DNA from 3 places in the Acetobacter sp. KSO5 genome. Region 3 is predicted to be linked to each of the others. Evidence: riboswitches for the same ligand, from Rfam matches in the RefSeq annotation. Region 3 holds a riboswitch; each other region holds the start of a gene.
The links. A riboswitch is a leader RNA that binds a small molecule or an ion and turns the genes downstream of it on or off. The one in region 3 is predicted to bind cobalamin.
Positions count from the first base shown of each region.

Region 1: linked by a shared signal. The riboswitch ahead of ACHQGU_RS02550 (DUF1636 domain-containing protein) and the one ahead of ACHQGU_RS03200 (TonB-dependent receptor) in region 3 are both predicted to bind cobalamin.
Region 2: linked by a shared signal. The riboswitch ahead of ACHQGU_RS04510 (TonB-dependent receptor) and the one ahead of ACHQGU_RS03200 (TonB-dependent receptor) in region 3 are both predicted to bind cobalamin.

Region 1 covers NZ_CP172014.1:569,690-575,540, forward strand. Annotated here, with positions in the region: gene ACHQGU_RS02535 (GMC family oxidoreductase) at 1-495, shown strand, start outside; gene ACHQGU_RS02540 (cytochrome c) at 797-2,086, shown strand; gene ACHQGU_RS02545 (MFS transporter) at 2,458-3,690, shown strand; cobalamin riboswitch at 3,709-3,969, shown strand; gene ACHQGU_RS02550 (DUF1636 domain-containing protein) at 4,126-4,548, shown strand; gene cobW (cobalamin biosynthesis protein CobW) at 4,545-5,609, shown strand; gene cobN (cobaltochelatase subunit CobN) at 5,627-5,851, shown strand, end outside.
Region 2 covers NZ_CP172014.1:977,286-983,136, reverse strand. Annotated here, with positions in the region: gene ACHQGU_RS04515 (mechanosensitive ion channel domain-containing protein) at 1-1,249, shown strand, start outside; gene ACHQGU_RS04510 (TonB-dependent receptor) at 1,288-3,420, opposite strand; cobalamin riboswitch at 3,666-3,876, opposite strand; cobalamin riboswitch at 3,978-4,190, shown strand; gene ACHQGU_RS04505 (hypothetical protein) at 4,231-4,650, shown strand; gene ACHQGU_RS04500 (hypothetical protein) at 4,647-5,851, shown strand, end outside.
Region 3 covers NZ_CP172014.1:682,966-688,816, forward strand. Annotated here, with positions in the region: gene ACHQGU_RS03185 (DUF3147 family protein) at 1-137, shown strand, start outside; gene ACHQGU_RS03190 (CHRD domain-containing protein) at 162-605, opposite strand; gene ACHQGU_RS03195 (hypothetical protein) at 723-914, opposite strand; cobalamin riboswitch at 1,035-1,247, shown strand; gene ACHQGU_RS03200 (TonB-dependent receptor) at 1,297-3,528, shown strand; gene dcm (DNA (cytosine-5-)-methyltransferase) at 3,697-4,953, shown strand; gene ACHQGU_RS03210 (very short patch repair endonuclease) at 4,996-5,418, shown strand; gene ACHQGU_RS03215 (MvaI/BcnI family restriction endonuclease) at 5,415-5,851, shown strand, end outside.

The DNA of each region.
Region 1 (5,851 bases), 110 kb from region 3:
GCCATTTCCAAAGGCTATGTCGGGCGGGAGCTGGAAGAGCAGATCCGGTATCTGTCCTCCCACACCGTGCGTCTGTTCAGCCATAACGAGGCGCTGCCCGACCCGGATAACCGCCTGACGCTGAGCAAGACCAACAAGGACATTCTCGGCATTCCGCACCCGGACGTGTATTACAAACTGCCGGAATACACCGTGAAAAGCTGTGAACACACCCGCAAGGTGTTCAAGGAGCTGATCGGCCTGATGCACGGCACGGATGAGGAATGGACCCCCGGCTACTTCCCGCAGGACCATCCCTCCGGCAGCACCATCATGGGCACGGACCCCAAGGATTCCGTGGTGGACGGCCATTGCCGGACGCATGACCATGAGAACCTCTTTATTGCCAGTTCCTCAGTTTTCTCAACCGTGGGCACGGGCAACATCACTCTTACGGTCGCAGCGCTGGCGCTGCGTGTTGCAGATACGCTGAAAAAAGAACTGCTTCATGGCTGATTTCAGAACTCTCCTCTGTTCCGCACTCGTTGCCGGAACAGCCCTCGGTGGCGTGGCCCTTGCTCCGGTTGCTCTGTCTCCGGTCGCGCTGGCTCAGTCTGCGGATAAACCTGCCGACAAGCCTGCCGCACAGCCTGCACCAGCCCAGCCCACGGTGCCCGCACCTGTGGCGGAAGAGGGCAAGCCTGCCGCCGGGTCCGATGCCAAAACATCTGACCACAGCCCAACCTCTCAAACCCCGGCTCCCGCCGGGGAGGCTGCAACGCCTGCAAACAGCCAGTCCGCAGCAACCGGGGCTGCCATGGCGCCGGCTTCCGGCACAAATGCCGCGGCCCAGCCGGAAAGTGCGGATGCAGAACTGGCGCGTGGTGCGTATCTCGCCACAGCGGCAGACTGCGTGGCCTGTCATACCAAACCGGGCGGAAAACCCTTTGCGGGCGGCCTGAAAATCGCCACCCCGATGGGTGATGTGGTTGCCACCAACATCACGCCGGACCCGCAGCACGGTATTGGGTCTTATACGGAAGCCGACTTTGAAAATGCGCTCCGTCATGGCGTGCGCAAGGACGGGTCTTACCTGTATCCGGTTATGCCGTATGTGTCTTACGCCGGCATGACGGATCAGGACGTAAAAGCCCTGTATGCGTGGTTCATGCACGTGGTCAAACCTGTTGCGGAATCCCCGGAGGAGACAAATCTCTCTTTCCCGGCCAGCCTCCGTTCAGCCATGATGGCGTGGAACTTTGTCGCCAGTAAGGAAACGCCGGAAACGGGTGATTCCAGCACGTATGACACGCTGCGTCGTGGCCGCTATCTGGCCAATGCGCTGGAACATTGTGGCACCTGTCATACTCCGCGTAACTTCATGCTGAGTGAAAAGCAGGACCATTATCTGGCTGGCGGGTCACTCGGCACATGGTATGCCCCCAACGTCACCTCCAGCAAAACCGGTGGTATTGGTGACTGGAGCGAGGATGATCTGGTGGCTTACCTGCGCAGCGGGCATGTGGCCGGTCGTGCTCAGGCTGCTGGTCCCATGGCCGAGGCCGTGGAGCACAGCACCAGCCACCTGACGGATGCGGACCTGCACGCGCTGGCCGCCTTTATCCTGAAGGTCGCGCCGATGGATGATGATGCCGACCATACCGCGCGTGACGCTGCCGGTAAGGCAGCAGAAATGCCCGACATCCGCACCAAAGGCCCGCAGCGGATTGATGATCTGGCGGAAATGGATGGCCCGCACATCTATGATGCCAACTGTTCCGCCTGCCACGGGCATGATGGCGCTGGCACGAAGGACCATTACGTGCCGTCGCTGTTCAACAACTCCACAGTGGGGGCCGGGCGTCCGGACAACCTGATCATGACCATCCTCAAAGGGGTGGATCGCACGGCAGGCACGGAACATGCCTTCATGCCGGGCTTTGATGGTCAGTCCAACGTCCAGCGTCTGAGCGATGCGGAAATTGCGGCCCTGACAAACTACATCACGGCCACATTCGGCACCGGCGACCATCAGGTGACGCCGGAACTGGTCAAAAGTCTGCGGAAAGATACCCCGGTGGTCAATCCGCTGGCCAAAGGCAAATAAGGTAACCTCAAGACAGGCCGGACCATTCTTCAAGGGTCCGGCCCCTGATTCGGGTTGGGAAGAGGGCAGGGGATTGCCCGGTTGCCCTCTTCCTCCCGCCTCACCCCCTCCCGTCACAAAATTGTCTTCCTTCCCACCCGGTGGCTGGCATGGGGCAGGTGCGCCCTCCGGCATGTGGCCTGTGGGGCATTTCCCCAGCTTTTCCGCGGCTGCTGGCGTGGCCGATCTGAGCAGGGGCGGGTTTCGTAAAACCCGCCAACCTCACTCTCCTGTTCACGAATTGTTGCAGCGGTTTTTTAGGGGAAGATTTTTAGAAAAAATACGATATGGACACCGCCCTTTGACGAACGCTTTGAGCAAGGGTGAAAACAGTGTTCAGCACGCTTTCTGTTTCAACACGGATCGGCCTTGTCGCGCTGTGCGCGGCAACCTTTACGGCTATCACCAGTGAGCTTGCTCCCGTTGGGCTTCTGCTGGATATGGCGCGCGCTTTTAACATCAGCACAGGCCGCGCCGGGCTTGCTGTCAGCGCCTATGCGCTTATTGTCACGGTGGCCGCTGTCCCGCTGACGGTGCTGACCGCGCGCGTCGAGCGCAAACGTCTGCTGCTTATCGCCCTTTCTGGGTATGTGGTCTCCAACCTGATTTCAGCCTTCGCGCCCACCTTTGGCATCGTGTGCTTTGGCCGCGCGATTGGCGGGGGCGCGCATGCGCTGCTCATGTCCATGGTGTCCGCCTACGCGGCCCATCTGGTTCCTAAAAAACTGACAGGCCGGGCCATCTCTTTTGTGTTTGGCGGGTCTTCCATGGGGGGCGTGCTCGGCGTGCCGGGAACGGCGGCCATCAGCCAGTTGGCGGGCTGGCGCGTGGCCCTTATGGTCGTGGCGGGTCTGGCTGCGGTCCTGACGGTGCTGATTGCGGTTTGTCTGCCCCCAGTCATCAAACCCGCCGGGCGTCCGTCCGGGCCGTATAAGGTGCCGCGTGAGTCTGTCCGGGCTTTTGCGTGGGTAATCTCGGCCAATGCGCTGTTTTTTGTCGGGCATAACGTGGTGTACACCTACATCGCCCCGCTGCTGATGGCGCATGGCCTGCCGGAAACCTCCGTCAGTGTGGCGCTGCTGTTTATCGGGGTGTTCAGCCTGTCCGGCCTGTGGGCGTCCGGCCTTATGGTGGACCGCTGGCCGCGTGTGGGGGTGCTGGCCTCGGGGGCTGCTATTTCGCTGGGGATTGGGCTGCTGGGCGGCCAGTTCATGCCAGCGTGGGGTGGCGTGGGTGTCGCGGCTCTGTGGTGCGCGGGCTATGCGTCCATCATTCCGTTCATGATGTCCGGCGCCATTCGCGCCCGTGCCACCACGGCGGATACGGCCGGGGCGGCCATCAACAGCACCAGCAACCTTGGTATTCTGCTTGGTTCCGCACTGGGTGGGCAGTTGCTGGCGGTGTATGGGGTCAGCGTTCTGGTGCCGGTGGCTCTTGGCGTCTGTGCGCTCTCCATGCTGGTCATTCTGCTTAGCGGTAATGCCTTCCCCGCGCATCTGGGCGAGCATGAGGATGAAGAGGCGGCGGAACAGGTGTGTGCGGAACGCGGTCCGCTCATGACTTGAAAAATACCCCGGTTATGCGATGCTCAGCCGCATGATGGTGTCCCGCAAGGGATGAAAAGGGAAGAACGGTGCGCAGCTTCGGCTGCAAGGCCGTCGCTGCCCCCGCAACTGTAAGTGATTGCATGGTCCGCTGTGGGCCTGCCCCCTCAACCGGGCAGGTCCATGCCACCGGCCCCCACCGGGCCGGGAAGGCAGGCAGACCCGCAGACTGCATGGTTAACCCCCGCGCAGACCTGCACGACACAAGCCAGGAGACCTGCCATCATCCGTGCGCCTTTTGGGGCGGGCGGTTGTTTGAGGTGTCGTGTCCGGCGGGGTGCCCGGAAGGCGAGGGTGCGCCGCGCCGCGCATCACTCCTGCCCCGGCAGGAGCACCAGTTGTGCACTCCGTTTAAGTGCTGTTCCGCATGGGATGGTGCCTGATCGGGAAAATTTTATGCCTGCGTCTGTTACGCACTCCGCCTCTCCCCCATCATCTCCTCCTGCTGCGGCAGAAGGCCCGGTGCTGCATGTCTGCACCACCTGCCGCCGCGGTGGCCCCGCCATGGAGCATCCTCCGGGCGCACAATTGCTGGACCGCCTGCAAACGGTGCTGGAGGCCAGCCCGCAACCCATCACCCTGCGTCCCGTTGCCTGTCTGGCTGCGTGTGACCGGGGCTGCACAGCGGCCATCTCCATGCCCAACCGCTGGACCTGGCTGCTCGGCCATCTCGGGCCGGAAAAAGCGGAAGATCTGCTGGCTTACGCCAAACTTTACGCAGCCTCTGCCAAAGGCACGGTTATGCCTTCCCGCCGCCCGGCCTCACTGTCTGATATGATTCTGGGCCGCGTGCCCGCAACCGAACAGGACCCGTCATGACCGGTTTACCCGCCCGCGTTCCCGTAACCATCATCACCGGCTTCCTCGGGGCCGGAAAAACCACGCTCCTGCGGCACATTCTGCAAAAAGCGCAGGGCCACCGCATTGCCGTGGTGGTGAATGAATTCGGCTCTCTGGGCATTGATGGAGAAATCCTGCGCGGCTGCGGTGTGGAAGGCTGCCGGGAGGATGATATTGTCGAACTCACCAATGGCTGCCTGTGCTGCACCGTGGCGGATGATTTCCTGCCCACGATGGAAGCCCTGCTGGACCGGGCCGACCCGCCGGAACATGTGGTGATTGAAACCTCCGGTCTCGCCCTGCCCAAGCCGCTGCTTAAGGCCTTTGGCTGGCCCACCGTGCGCAGCCGCATGACGGTGGATGGCGTGATTACGGTGCTGGACGCCCCCGCCGTGGCCTCCGGTCGCTTTGCGGATGACCCGGAAGCCGTGGCCAAACAGCGCGAGGCGGATCCCTCACTGGATCATGACAACCCTCTGGCCGAAGTGTTTGAAGACCAGCTCAACGCGGCAGACCTGATTGTGCTGAACAAGACCGACCTGCTGGACGCCGCCCAGTTGGACGCCGTGGAAGCCGAGATCAAAAAGCTCTGCCCGCGCCCCGTGCGGATTATCCGTGCGCAGGATGGCAAGGTGGACCCCGCCGTGCTGCTGGGCCTTGGTGCCGAGGCCGAGGCAGACCTTCAGGCCCGTCCGTCCCACCATGATGCGGAAGATGGCGAGCATGAGCATGATGATTTTGAAAGCTTCGTTGTCACCGTGCCGGAGCAGCTTTCCGTCGAACGGTTCCTGACACTCTTGCAGGATGTCGCCGCCCGGTATGACGTGCTGCGCATGAAAGGCTTTGCCACCGTGCAGGGCAAACCCATGCGTCTGGCCGTGCAGGGCGTGGGCACACGCTTCCGGCATGAGTTTGACCGCCTGCTGACCCCGCAGGACGCCCGCACGGGCCGCATTGTGGTCATCGGTCAGAAGGGGCTGGATGAGGCCGCCATTACGGCAGCCCTCGCGGCAGATGCCGCCGCAACCACCGCCGGTTAAACAGGCAGGACCGCCCTATGCACCTCCTTGTTCGGGAAAACAGGACGCTTGATGAGCAGGATGAGGCCGAAGACCTCGGCCTGCCGCCTGCGGATCTGGTGGTCCTCTCCTTTACGGAGAGCGATCTGCTCGGCCTGCTCCACGCGCAGGAGCGGCTAAAGGCCGAACACGGGGCAGAGGGGGCACCGCCGTCTCTTCAGGTCACCAGTCTGGCCCGGTTGCGCCACCCCATGTCGGTGGAT
Region 2 (5,851 bases), 290 kb from region 3:
CCCGCTGCTGTTTGCCATCCCGCGTCAGCTGCGACTGTCGGCCCAGCAGGATAATCCTGAGACCAATTCTGCCGAGATCGCCCCGCTTTTAAGAACACTCGTCACCACCATTGCCATTGTCTGTTGGGGAGCCGTGCTGACGGGTTATATCCCGCTGGGCTACACCATCATCTCATGGGTCTCCGTCATGGCCATCACCATGACGGGCCTGCTGCTGGTGGCCCTGCTGGCTACGGCACTGGGTAGCAGCGTATTCCCCTCCAGAGCGCCGGTTGGTGCCCATCTGGTCAGGCTGGGCCTCCCTGCCCGGCTGGTGGATCAGGCGAGCGTGGTTATCCCCGGGCTGATCAGCGTTTTTCTGCTGGTTGTCGCCTTTTCTGTCGCCACGGCCGGTGCGGATTTTGATCCCTCTCAGGTTGGCCGCCGTATTCTGTCCATCTTCAAAGGGCAGGCCGCAACGGAAGGCAGCTTCAACCTCTCGCTGGATGCCGTGCTGCTCTGTGCTGGCCTGCCTATTCTGGGCCACTACGCCATCCGGATTGTCAGGAACTGGTTCCGCCTGCACTTCTTCCCCACCACGCGGCTGGATATTGGCGCGCAGGCCTCCATCCTGAATATTCTGACCTACAGCGCGTGGATCGTCATCGGGCTGTGCATGGCCTCCGCTCTCGGGGTCACGGTCAAGAGCATGACATGGGTTGTCAGTGCCCTGTCCGTTGGTATCGGTTTTGGCTTGCAGTCCATTGTGCAGAACTTTGTGTCCGGCATTATTCTTATGGCCGAACGCCCCGTCTCCATTGGGGATGTGGTCGATATTGCCGGGGCGCATGGTGAGGTCGCGCGCATCAGCGTGCGGTCCACCAATATCAAACTGGCTGATGGCTCCACGATGATTGTGCCAAACTCACAATTCATCACCTCCGCCGTGCGCAACGCCACGCGGGCGGAAAAGCCGGGCGTGTTCACCATTCCGCTACAGGTGCCGTTTACGTCTGATCTGCACAAAGCCATGAACGTGATGACCAGCACGCTGGCAGGCTGCGAAAATGTGGAAGACCAGCCTGTGCCAACCGCCAGCATCACCTCCGTGACGGACGGCTCCGCCGTTCTTACCGGCACCGCCCGCGCCCGTGTAGGGATGGACACTGCCACAGTGCGCAGTGAGGCCCTCTTCGCCTTGTGGCAGGCCTTTCAGGACAATCAGATACCCGTCACGGTGCCCAGCACCCTCATCCAACCAGCAAAGTAGAACAAAAAAGGCCGGGCTTCTCACCCGGCCTTTCCTTTTTAGAAATCCGCCTGCGCACTGATGGAGAAGGACCGGGGCGCACCGAGCATTACCTCACTCGGGTAGCTGGTGTCCGCCCACTGGATGAAGTGCTTGTTGCCAATATTGTCGATGCGGCCATAGACCGTAATGTTTTTATAGGCATGCCAGCCTGCAAAAACATTGACCAGCGCATAATCCTTCAGAGACAGCGTATTCGCATAATCTCCTTTTCGGGCGGACACGTAGCGCATCCCCGCCCCCAGATCGAGCGGAAGCTCCCCCACGCGGGACCAGATAGCCCACAGATTGGCCGTGACAGCAGGCACATCTGGCACCTGATTGCCCGATGCATCGACCGAGGCGCTGGGATGAAATGAGCCGTAGCGGGAATAGGTGTAGGCCACGTTGCCCGACAGGCTCCAGTGCCGGTTGAGTGTCAGATCACCCTGCCATTCCACCCCACGCGATTTCTGCACACCGGCGGTCGCTACCGTATCCGGCCCGGTTGCAACCAGCATACGGGTCCGCCTGATGTCATACAGCGCCAGCGTGGTGGTGAAGCGCCCATCCCAAAGGCTAGCTTTTACGCCAATTTCGCCCTGCCGGGAGTGGCTGAGGCGGGTGAACTGCCCCCGATTAACCAGAAACAGGTTGGAACCCGGCGGATCTTCCCCCGTCGTATAAACCCCATACACGCTGATGTTTTTCGTAATATCGAACACTGGCCCGATGCGGAAATTATCCGGGTTATAATGGCCTTTGAAACTTGTAGCCGCGTTAAACTGCCCGGCCTGCGTGTAGTTCTGCCGGTCGAGCGAAAGCCAGTCATACCGGAAACCGCCCACCAGCCGCAGATTATCCCGAATGGTCAGAACGTCTTCCAAAAACAGCCCTGCCTGCACCATCGTGGTGGGAGATTTCATGAAGGGATATTCCCCCGCAAAAGACCCAAGCGGCGTGGATTCCGGGCTGGCGAGAGACACACTGTCCGCATAATCCGCCGAAGGAAAACCACGGTTGCGGATAAAGCGCAGATAATAGGCATCCCCACCCAGCACAAAACGGTTCTTCATACCGAAGATGGAAAAATCAAACTGCGCGTGCAGCGTATCCCCAACCTGATGCTGGTTCTGATACACATAAAACCGGTCTCGCCCGATACGCCCCGGCGCAATGGCATTGCCTGCGGCATCCGTGCTGCCGGGGCTGTTGAGGTAGGTCAGGCTTTCCGCATTATTCCAGCGCCGTTTGGAATAAATGAAGTAGCTGCTGTTATGAAACAGAACATGGCTGTTCACCCGCCAATCCAGATGCAAAGTGGGCGTGGCGTTGACGGACCCGGCCTTACCATCCCGCACGTTATAATACCGCCAGAGGGATGCACGGGTAATGCCCAGCCCCTTACGGGAACTCAGCAGACCGCCTACACGCCCGCCCGTCTGGGAAAGATCCACCAGCGGTGTACCGTAATAGGTGGACAACCGGTCAGTCAGATAATCCATGCTCAGCCGGGCAGTGAATTTGGATGTCGGCTTCCAGAGCAGGGTGGTGGTGAAATCATCCGAGTGCGGATCAGCCCCTTTTACAAACCCGTCGGAGGAGGTACGGCTGAAGTCCGTGCGCAACGCCAGCGTTTGCGTAATGGGGACAGAGCCACCTATGCCCGCATTCCATGTATTGAAACTGCCATAGGAGATAAGCGCATTGGCATGGGGGCCATCAAAGGTCGGGTTTCGGGTGCGCATATCCACCGTGCCGCCCACCGCCCCCTGCCCATACAGCACGGAGGACGGGCCTTTGAGCACCTGCACACTTTCCAGATTGAAGCTGTTCTGGGGCCGGTTGATCATTGTGGTGGGGCCAAAATACTGGCCGTCATGCAGCACCAAGATCTGGTTCCCGGTAAAACCGCGCATCATCAGCTGCGCCGGGCTACCCGGAGACCCACCGGACGAAACACCGGGGGCGCTGTCTGCTGCCGCCTCGGCCTGCGCATAGCCACGCTGCATCATCAGATCATGGGACACGACATTAATGGTGCCCGGTGTGTGCTGGATGGAAAGTCCCAGTTTGCCACCGACGGCTGGCACGGCCTGAAGCGGCGCTGTCTTGCCGTAAGCCGTAATATATTCCGCGCCTGCCGCCGTCATGGCGGGCACAGGGGTTTCCTGCTTTTTATGCTGAGGACCTCTGTTTTTTTTCAAAGGTCTGGCATCAGGATTTCCCGATCCCTCGGGTGTTGCCGCATAGGCGATGGAAACGGAATTCAGGCCCAGCAGGAGACTGAGGGCGTAAGAGAGTGGACGCACGGGGTTCGCTCCAAAAAACGTCACCGCGGTGGAAGCACTGAGCAAACCGTGCCTCGCCGCCACATCACCCCGTATGGCAGCTCCGTCCGTGACTTTCGGGCAATGGCAGGTCTCCTGGCTCGCTGGTCTTCGGATCTCGCAGCGGCCTTCCCCCCCATGTCCCACACGGGGAGTGGCATGGATGCCGCAAATCCTCTCAGCTTACAGTTGCGGGGGCAGCATCGGCTTGAACCGATTTCCCTCTTAGCCCTCCGACCGCACACACAGCCTGAAGGCACCATAGCTGGGTGCAGCGTAAACATGCTCCGCAAAAGCTTGTCAACGAAACTGCGGCTACACGCATGATAAAAAACGACCCCTAATTCCTGCTGTTGCGAAAAACCGGGTTTGCGTACACTCTGCCCGCATCAGTCAACAGCCCCGCGCAAGCGGGTTAAAAGGGAAGACCGTAGGCCGTTAAGCACGGCTCAGTCGGTCGCTGCTCCCGCAACTGTAGGCGGTATGTCTGGGCCTTTTCTGCCACGCGGCAGGCCACTGGTGAACAACCGGGAAGGTAAGGCTCAGATGCGTATCCGCGAGCCAGGAGACCTGCTGTTGTCGTTCAGGACCGTGCCGCCGGGCGGGATGTACCGGAAGGCAGGAGTAAAAACCGTGAGACCGTTCTCGCCCCTTTCCTCTTTGCCGCGTCCATATCGGACGGCTGAGGCTTATCACCCGGCTTTTGCCAGACTGCTGCGCACATGCCCGCCCCGTTTCCATGCCCTGCAGGCTGCCCGTCTGGCTTTGCTACCGCCCCCGGAGCAGGAAGACGTTATTGCACGCAACGGCCACGCGCTTTTCCTGAAACTGACACCCAGCCTGCCCCCAACACACCGGGAACGCGGGGCCATGCTGGAAGAGGCTTTTCGCCCCCTTCTGCTAACGGCCACTGAGTATCTCGAAACCATGCCTTCTCTCACGCTGGATATGGCACCCGAGGCCGCACAGCAGATTGTGCAGGCCTATGTGGCCGTGCATTGGGCACGCGGCGCACAGGCCGCCGCCATGGCTTTGTATAACGCCCCGGCATGAAGGCACTCCGCAGAGCGCTTTATCTGACACACAGATGGCTGGGGCTTGGCATGGGGCTGCTGATGGCAGGCTGGTGCGCGTCCGGCATTGTCATGCTCTGGCACACATGGCCCCAGCCGGATGACCGTGCCCTTGCCCATGTTCCGGCAGAAATCCAGTGGCCTGCACACCTTCCGAATTTACGCGACCTCGACAGGGACAAACGCTTTCAGGCGTTCCAGATCAGCATGGTTGGGCAGGAACCCGTTCTGACGCTCACCCCGGAAAACGGGCCGCCCTTTGCGCTTGATCTGCGCACAGGCCTTGCGGGCCGCATTCCCCCGGCAGACGCCGCTACCAGCGCCCTACGCTATGCCCGCGCGACTGGCGCGCAAGGTCAGCCAGTGTTTGATGGCCTCACCACGGACGACCAGTGGGTTCTGGATACTCATGGCCGGGAACATGGATTTTATCGTTTTCTCTTCCCGGACATTCACCACACGCAGGTTTACGTGTCCTCTCTGACAGGCGACGTCATGCAGGCCACAACCCGCACGACCCGCGTATGGGCATGGGTTGGCGCTATCCCGCACTGGCTCTATCCGGCAGTGCTGCGCAAACATCCCATTCTCTGGCAGCAGGTCGTGATTGTGCTGGCTGGCACAGGCGTTTTTCTGACGGTTACCGGGTTGTGGATTGGCGTTCTGCGGCTCCGGCGCAGGTCCCCTTTTACGCCTTACCGGGGGTGGCATTGTGTTCATCATGTCAGTGGCACGGTGTTTGGCGTGCTGGCCCTGCTCTGGGTGACAACCGGACTACTCAGCATGTCACCGGGCGGCCTGTTCCACAGCAAACCGGACGCCGTGAACCCGTTGCGCGTGACCGGCACCGTGACGGGTGCAGAGATTCAGGCTCTGCTTTCCCGGCTTGATACCACAGCCCCTACCGGCTGGACCGGCGCAAAAAGCAGCTTGCTGGACGGGCATGTTTTCCTGCAAGCCCAGAAAAACTCGGGCTTTCAAAGACTGGACGAAACACTCGCCCCCGCCCCTTTCACCAAAGAGCAACTTGTCCAGTTTCTACGTCCTGCAGGCTTGCTCAAAACAGCAGAGAGCCTGACCTTCCTCACCAGCGCAGACGCCTATTACTTCAGCCGCCCCACGCATAAACGGCATTTTCCCGTCTGGCGTGCGCAGGCCGCAGACGGCACCTTGATCTATCT
Region 3 (5,851 bases):
CCATGTTCCTGCTCATCCCGTGGATCATGCGGCATGGCGTGCCCTTCTGGCTGGCATTAGGCGCCGGCTGCGGCGTCACCATCCTGCTCTATCTGGGCATGGTCTGGCTCGCCCCCAAACTCGGTATTCAGATGTAGTAAACCTTGGGTGTTTCTCAAGGACTATTCACTCTTCCCCAACCACGCCCGCGCCTCACCATTCGGATATTTCTGGGTATGCAGGTTCAGGTAAATACGCCCATCCAGCAAATCCCGCTCCGTCTCCGTGCTCAGCATCACACTGCCACTCAGCGGGCTTTTATACGGGCCGTGCACCGTCACTTCCGGCGGCCCATCCTTGCCGGGCAGGGCAGGGCCGTGCAGATGCGCAATCGTCACCGGGCCACTCAGCCCGTCCCATGTCACGGTATAGCGCAGCACATGCGCCCCGGCGTAATAGAGCGCCACCACATTCCCATGCACCTGCGCAGGCGCGCCATGCTCCGGCGCCAGGGTGCCAGAAAACAGCATGCTACGCTGGGCCTGTGCCGGGGCGATGAACGCACCAGCCGCCAGCAGGCCAGCAGCCAGCGCCATACTCAAAACCGGTTTGCGGGGCAGGGTCATCACGGCAGGGTCCTCATCACGTCAGAAAGCACGCTGCATCCGGAACGCCGGATGCCATCACCTGCCTGAAACGCTCAGGATAAAAGGCCGTTGCCTCCGCTCACACAATGTGAACGGTTATTCAAAATCCCGTATCACGCCCTCATGGTCCAGCGGCCGGTCCGGCGTGCGGCTAAAATGCACACGCGGCTGCGTGCCATCCGCCTTTATTTTCTGGCGCAACGTGGCCAGCCAGCGTTCCGTCGCGGTCTCCCGCTGGGTGGAGGGAGAGGAAATTTCTGGTCCGGGACGGGAAGACTGAGGCATCATCTTGCTCACAAGCAGAAGGATTTCACGCCTCCTTCCTACACCGGCCAGCGCCTGCCAGCACGTGATGTTTTTTTGAAATCAAGGCACCCATACCCTTGACCCACCCAAAGCCCATCCCCTACCTCTGCGGCTGTCGAAGGTCTCGCGCAAGCGAGTGAAAAGGGAACGCTGAAGGATCCGGCTGGGCGCACAGGCCCGGGGTTCAGGCAGCGGCTGCCCCCGCAACTGTAAACGGTGCGCTGATGCATCACGCCACTGGCCCCATAACGGCTGGGAAGGCGCGTCAGACAACCCCCGTGAGCCAGGAGACCTGCCTTCGTCGCTCAGTCATGATAGCCGGACGGGGTGAGCCGGATATCGGGGAACAGTTATGGGTCACGTTGTGTCTCCGCGTCCTGTCCGGCGCGGACGCTCTCCGTTTATCGTCGCGCTCCTCTGCGCCTCTGCCTTCACCACCACCGCACACGCCGCACCGTCTGCAAAACCTACGCCATCCAAAGATGCAGCCCGCCGCGCCTCCCCGGTCACGCCTCCCATCACGCCGGCAGATTCCCCCCAAAAACTCATCGGCCACAAAACAACCGAGGCCCACGGGGAAGAGCATCTTCAGGTCATCGCCTCACATACAGATCCCATTGGCCGCGCGCTCACGGCCAGTCAGGGCAGCATTACCGCCAAGGAACTCCGCCTGCGCCCGGTTTACCGAGTGGGGCAGTTGCTGGAATCTGTCCCCGGTCTGGTCGTCACCGCGCATTCGGGCGAGGGCAAGGCCAACCAGTATCTTCTCCGCGGCTTCAATCTGGACCACGGCACAGACCTTGCCAGTTTTGTGGATGATATCCCGGTTAATGAACCCACCCACGCCCACGGGCAGGGCTATACAGATGTCAATTTCCTCATGCCGGAACTCGCACAGGGCATCGACTACACCAAAGGCCCCTTTTACGCGGATGTCGGGGATTTCGGCGTCGTCGGGTCCGACCATATCCGCTTAACGGATGACCTGCGCGGGCAGGCTTCTGGCAGTCTCGGCACACTGGGCGACGAACATGCGTTTATTGGCGATACAGCGCACTTCAAAAATGGCGATAAACTGCTTGGTGCTTTCTCAATCGACCACCTCAATGGCCCGTGGGCGCACCCGGACAACTTCCGGGGCATCAAATCCGCCGCGCGCTACACCCACACCACAGAACACACCAAATTCAACCTGACCGGCCTGTATTACCGAGGCCAATGGAACAACACGACCGACCAGCCTCTGGAGGCCTACCAGAAAGGCCTCATCAGCCGTTACGGCTCTCTGGACCCAAGCGACGGCGGCTATTCCGAACGGTTCAGCGTTTCCGCGCATCATGTTCTGCATAACGATAACTGGCAGCTCAAAACATCGCTTTACGTCGTGCATAGCCGCCTGACTCTATGGAACGATTTTAGCCATTATCTGAACGACCCCATCAATGGCGATCAGGAACAGCAGGACGAAACCCGCACCACCTTTGGCGGCACATCGGCATACCAGCGGCACGACACCTTCCTGCACCGCGCTACAGACACCATTTTTGGCGTACAAGGCCGCTGGGACAGCATTTATATCGACCGTCGCCACACCCGTCAGCGCAAAGTCCTGCCCGACTGCCCGGATAGCAGCGTGCCCACCGGCCAGTATGTCTGTAATGCGGATAACGTCTCACAAGGCAATGTCGGTCTGTTCGGCCAGAACATCACCCACTGGCTGCCCTGGCTGCGTACCGTTGTCGGCCTGCGTGGCGATTATTACGGCGGCTCAGATCACAGCCTCGTTTCCGGTTACAGGGGCCGTGTGCATCAGTGGCTTTTTCAGCCCAAAGGCAGCCTGATTTTCGGCCCGTGGTATAAAACGGAATTTTATATCAGTGCCGGGCAGGGCTATCATTCTAACGATATCCGCGCCGTCCTCGGCACCGTGCCGACTGATGGCATTGCCAACGGTGCCATCGCCACCCCCTTCATGACCCGCGCCACCAGTGAGGAACTGGGCGTCCGTACCAACATCATCCCAAAACTGAACCTGCAGGCCGCCTTTTTCCGCATCGATTTCAGTTCAGAACTCACCTACGACGCGGATGAAGGCGTGAACGACGCCGGCGCTCCCAGCCGCAGGCAGGGGTTTGAACTCTCCGGCCAGTATCACCCGCTGCCCTGGCTGGAACTCAACGCAGATATTGCCTCCACCCACGCCCGCTATTTTACCGGAAATCCCGGCCTCTATGGCCTGCCGGGGCGCTATGTGGCCAACGCCCCTAACTTCATCGGTTCCTTCGGCCTGCTGGCGGATCACCCCAGCGGGTTCTTCGGCGGAGTGCAGTTCCGCTGGCTCGGGTCCTACCCCTTAATCGAAGATAACTCCCTGCGCTCCCACGGCTATAAGGAAGTGAACATGGATGTCGGCTACCACATCACAAAATACCTTCAGGTGCAGGCCAGCATCTACAACCTGACCAACACCCACGCCTCCGCCTCCCAATACGCCTACGATTACCGCATGACCCCCACATCCCCCGTCGAAACCGGCGCCACCTACCACCCCCTCGAACCCCGCTCCGCCCGCTTCTCCGTCACGGCAAATTTCTGAAAAACGGCCTGTCTTTGTCTGGCTGGGTAAGCTGGTCGTTGTGTTCCGCTTGTGCCTCAGGCCACGCTTCGCAAACGGGTTTCTTCCCAGGGAGAACATATGTGGGCCATTATGCTTGAATTCTGGGTTCGTGAGTGACATAACGTCACAAAATGACCCAGAGGCGTTATGTCTGAGAACGAATTTTCCATGCTGCGTGGCCAGACAGGCCTGACCGTTGAAGAGCTTGCTGATGTCCTCGGCTACAGTAAGCGGCAGGTTTATCGCTGGGAAAATGGCGAGAGCGAACCGCGTTCTGCAGCCGTAGGCATGTTGCGCAACCTTGCAGGCAAGCAGGGTTCAGGCGTCACGCAAAAGCGTTTCACATTTATTGATCTGTTTGCGGGGATCGGTGGTCTGCGCAGGGGGTTTGAGACCATTGGAGGCCAGTGTGTGTTCACCTCAGAATGGAATAAATTCGCCCAGCAAACTTATATGGCAAATTACAGGGATAACAGACCGGTAGCGGGTGACATCACGCAGGTTGAAACGTCTGAAATCCCCGACCACGATGTTCTGGTGGCTGGTTTCCCCTGCCAGCCGTTTTCTATTGCAGGTGTTTCCAAGAAAAACTCCCTGGGTCGAAGCCACGGCTTTGCCTGTGAAGCGCAGGGAACACTATTTTTCGATGTCGCCCGTATTCTCAAAGATAAACGTCCCGCAGCCTTTCTTCTGGAAAATGTTAAAAATCTTAAAAGTCATGATAAAGGAAGGACTTTTGAGGTTATTCTTAAAACGCTGACAGAAGAGCTCGGATACCATGTCTGGTCCCGTGTTATTGATGCACAGCATTTTCTCCCGCAACATCGGGAACGCATTGCAATTGTGGGTTTCAGGGAGGATGTTCCTTTTTCGTGGGATGATCTGAACCTCCCGGAAAAAAGTTCTGTGCGTCTGAAAAATATTCTGCATCCCGAAGATGGTTCAGAAGACCCCGAGGAGCCCTATACGGAAGGCTGTCAGGGGCAGGTTAACCCGAAATATGTTCTGACAGATCACTTGTGGACCTACCTCCAAAATTATGCCGCTAAACATAAAGCTGCCGGGAACGGGTTTGGGTTTGGACTGGTAGGGAGAGAGGATGTTGCCCGCACCTTGTCAGCACGTTATTATAAAGACGGATCTGAAATCCTTATATCGCGTGGAAAAAACAAAAATCCACGCAGGTTGACCCCGCGTGAATGTGCGCGTCTGATGGGTTACCCGGATGATTTCCGTATCCCGGTGTCTGACACGCAGGCTTATAAACAGTTTGGAAATTCCGTTGCTGTCCCTGTTTTTGCAGAAGTCGCACGGATTATGCAGCCCCATATTGCAGCTCTGATGGATCAGAATGCTGCCCCCTTTGTCAGAAAGAAAAAGGCCTATCAGGCGGACCTTTTCTAAAGCGCTATGGACGTTCACGATAAGGCAACGCGCAGCCGCAATATGGCGGCGATACAGGGCAAGAATACCCGCCCGGAGCTAATGATCCGTAAAGCCCTGCATGCGGAAGGCTTTCGGTTCAGGCTTCACCGGCGGGACCTTCCCGGTAAGCCGGATCTGGTTCTGCCGCGCTTTCATGCTGTTATTTTTGTGCATGGCTGTTTCTGGCACCATCATACCTGCCATTTGTTTAAATGGCCTGCCACACGTCCTGAATTCTGGCAGAAAAAAATAGGACGGAATGTAGAAAATGACGCCAGAGCCCTGGAGCAACTGCAAAAAGATGGCTGGCGTACAGCTATTGTATGGGAATGTGCTCTTAAGGGAAAAGCCAGACTTGACCCTGCGGTTATTGTGCAGACGCTGTCATCATGGTTACACTCTGATAAACAGACACTTACCGTTCAGGGAAAGTCAGCAGAATGATAGAGTCTCTGGCACAGCTACAACAGCTTATGCGTCATCAGGGTGCCGTTCGCCTCTATGCAAAATCTCTTGCAAAAAATGATAATTCAAAAAATCAGGTTTATCTTGGAGGAGGATTTTCAGCTCTTAATATTATTCCACATGGCGATATTTATAATGACTCAGATATCAGGGCAGGGAGTAAGCGGGATCGGGCTAAGGCACCTGTCAGATTTTTCTGGGTTGATGAGAGCGGTCGCTATCAGGCTCCCGATGCCACTCTGATTCTTTACCCTAAGTATCCGGAAGTTCGTATCTCGGGTTTTTTAAAGGGGTGTAGTAAGGGCCCGACCGATCTTATGAGCTTTCCTGCTGTGGAAAAACGAGTTCTCTTTTTTGGAATTTGTGCCAATGGCGATGTTCTGGGTCTTGTTGTGCCACCTGAAAGCACCTT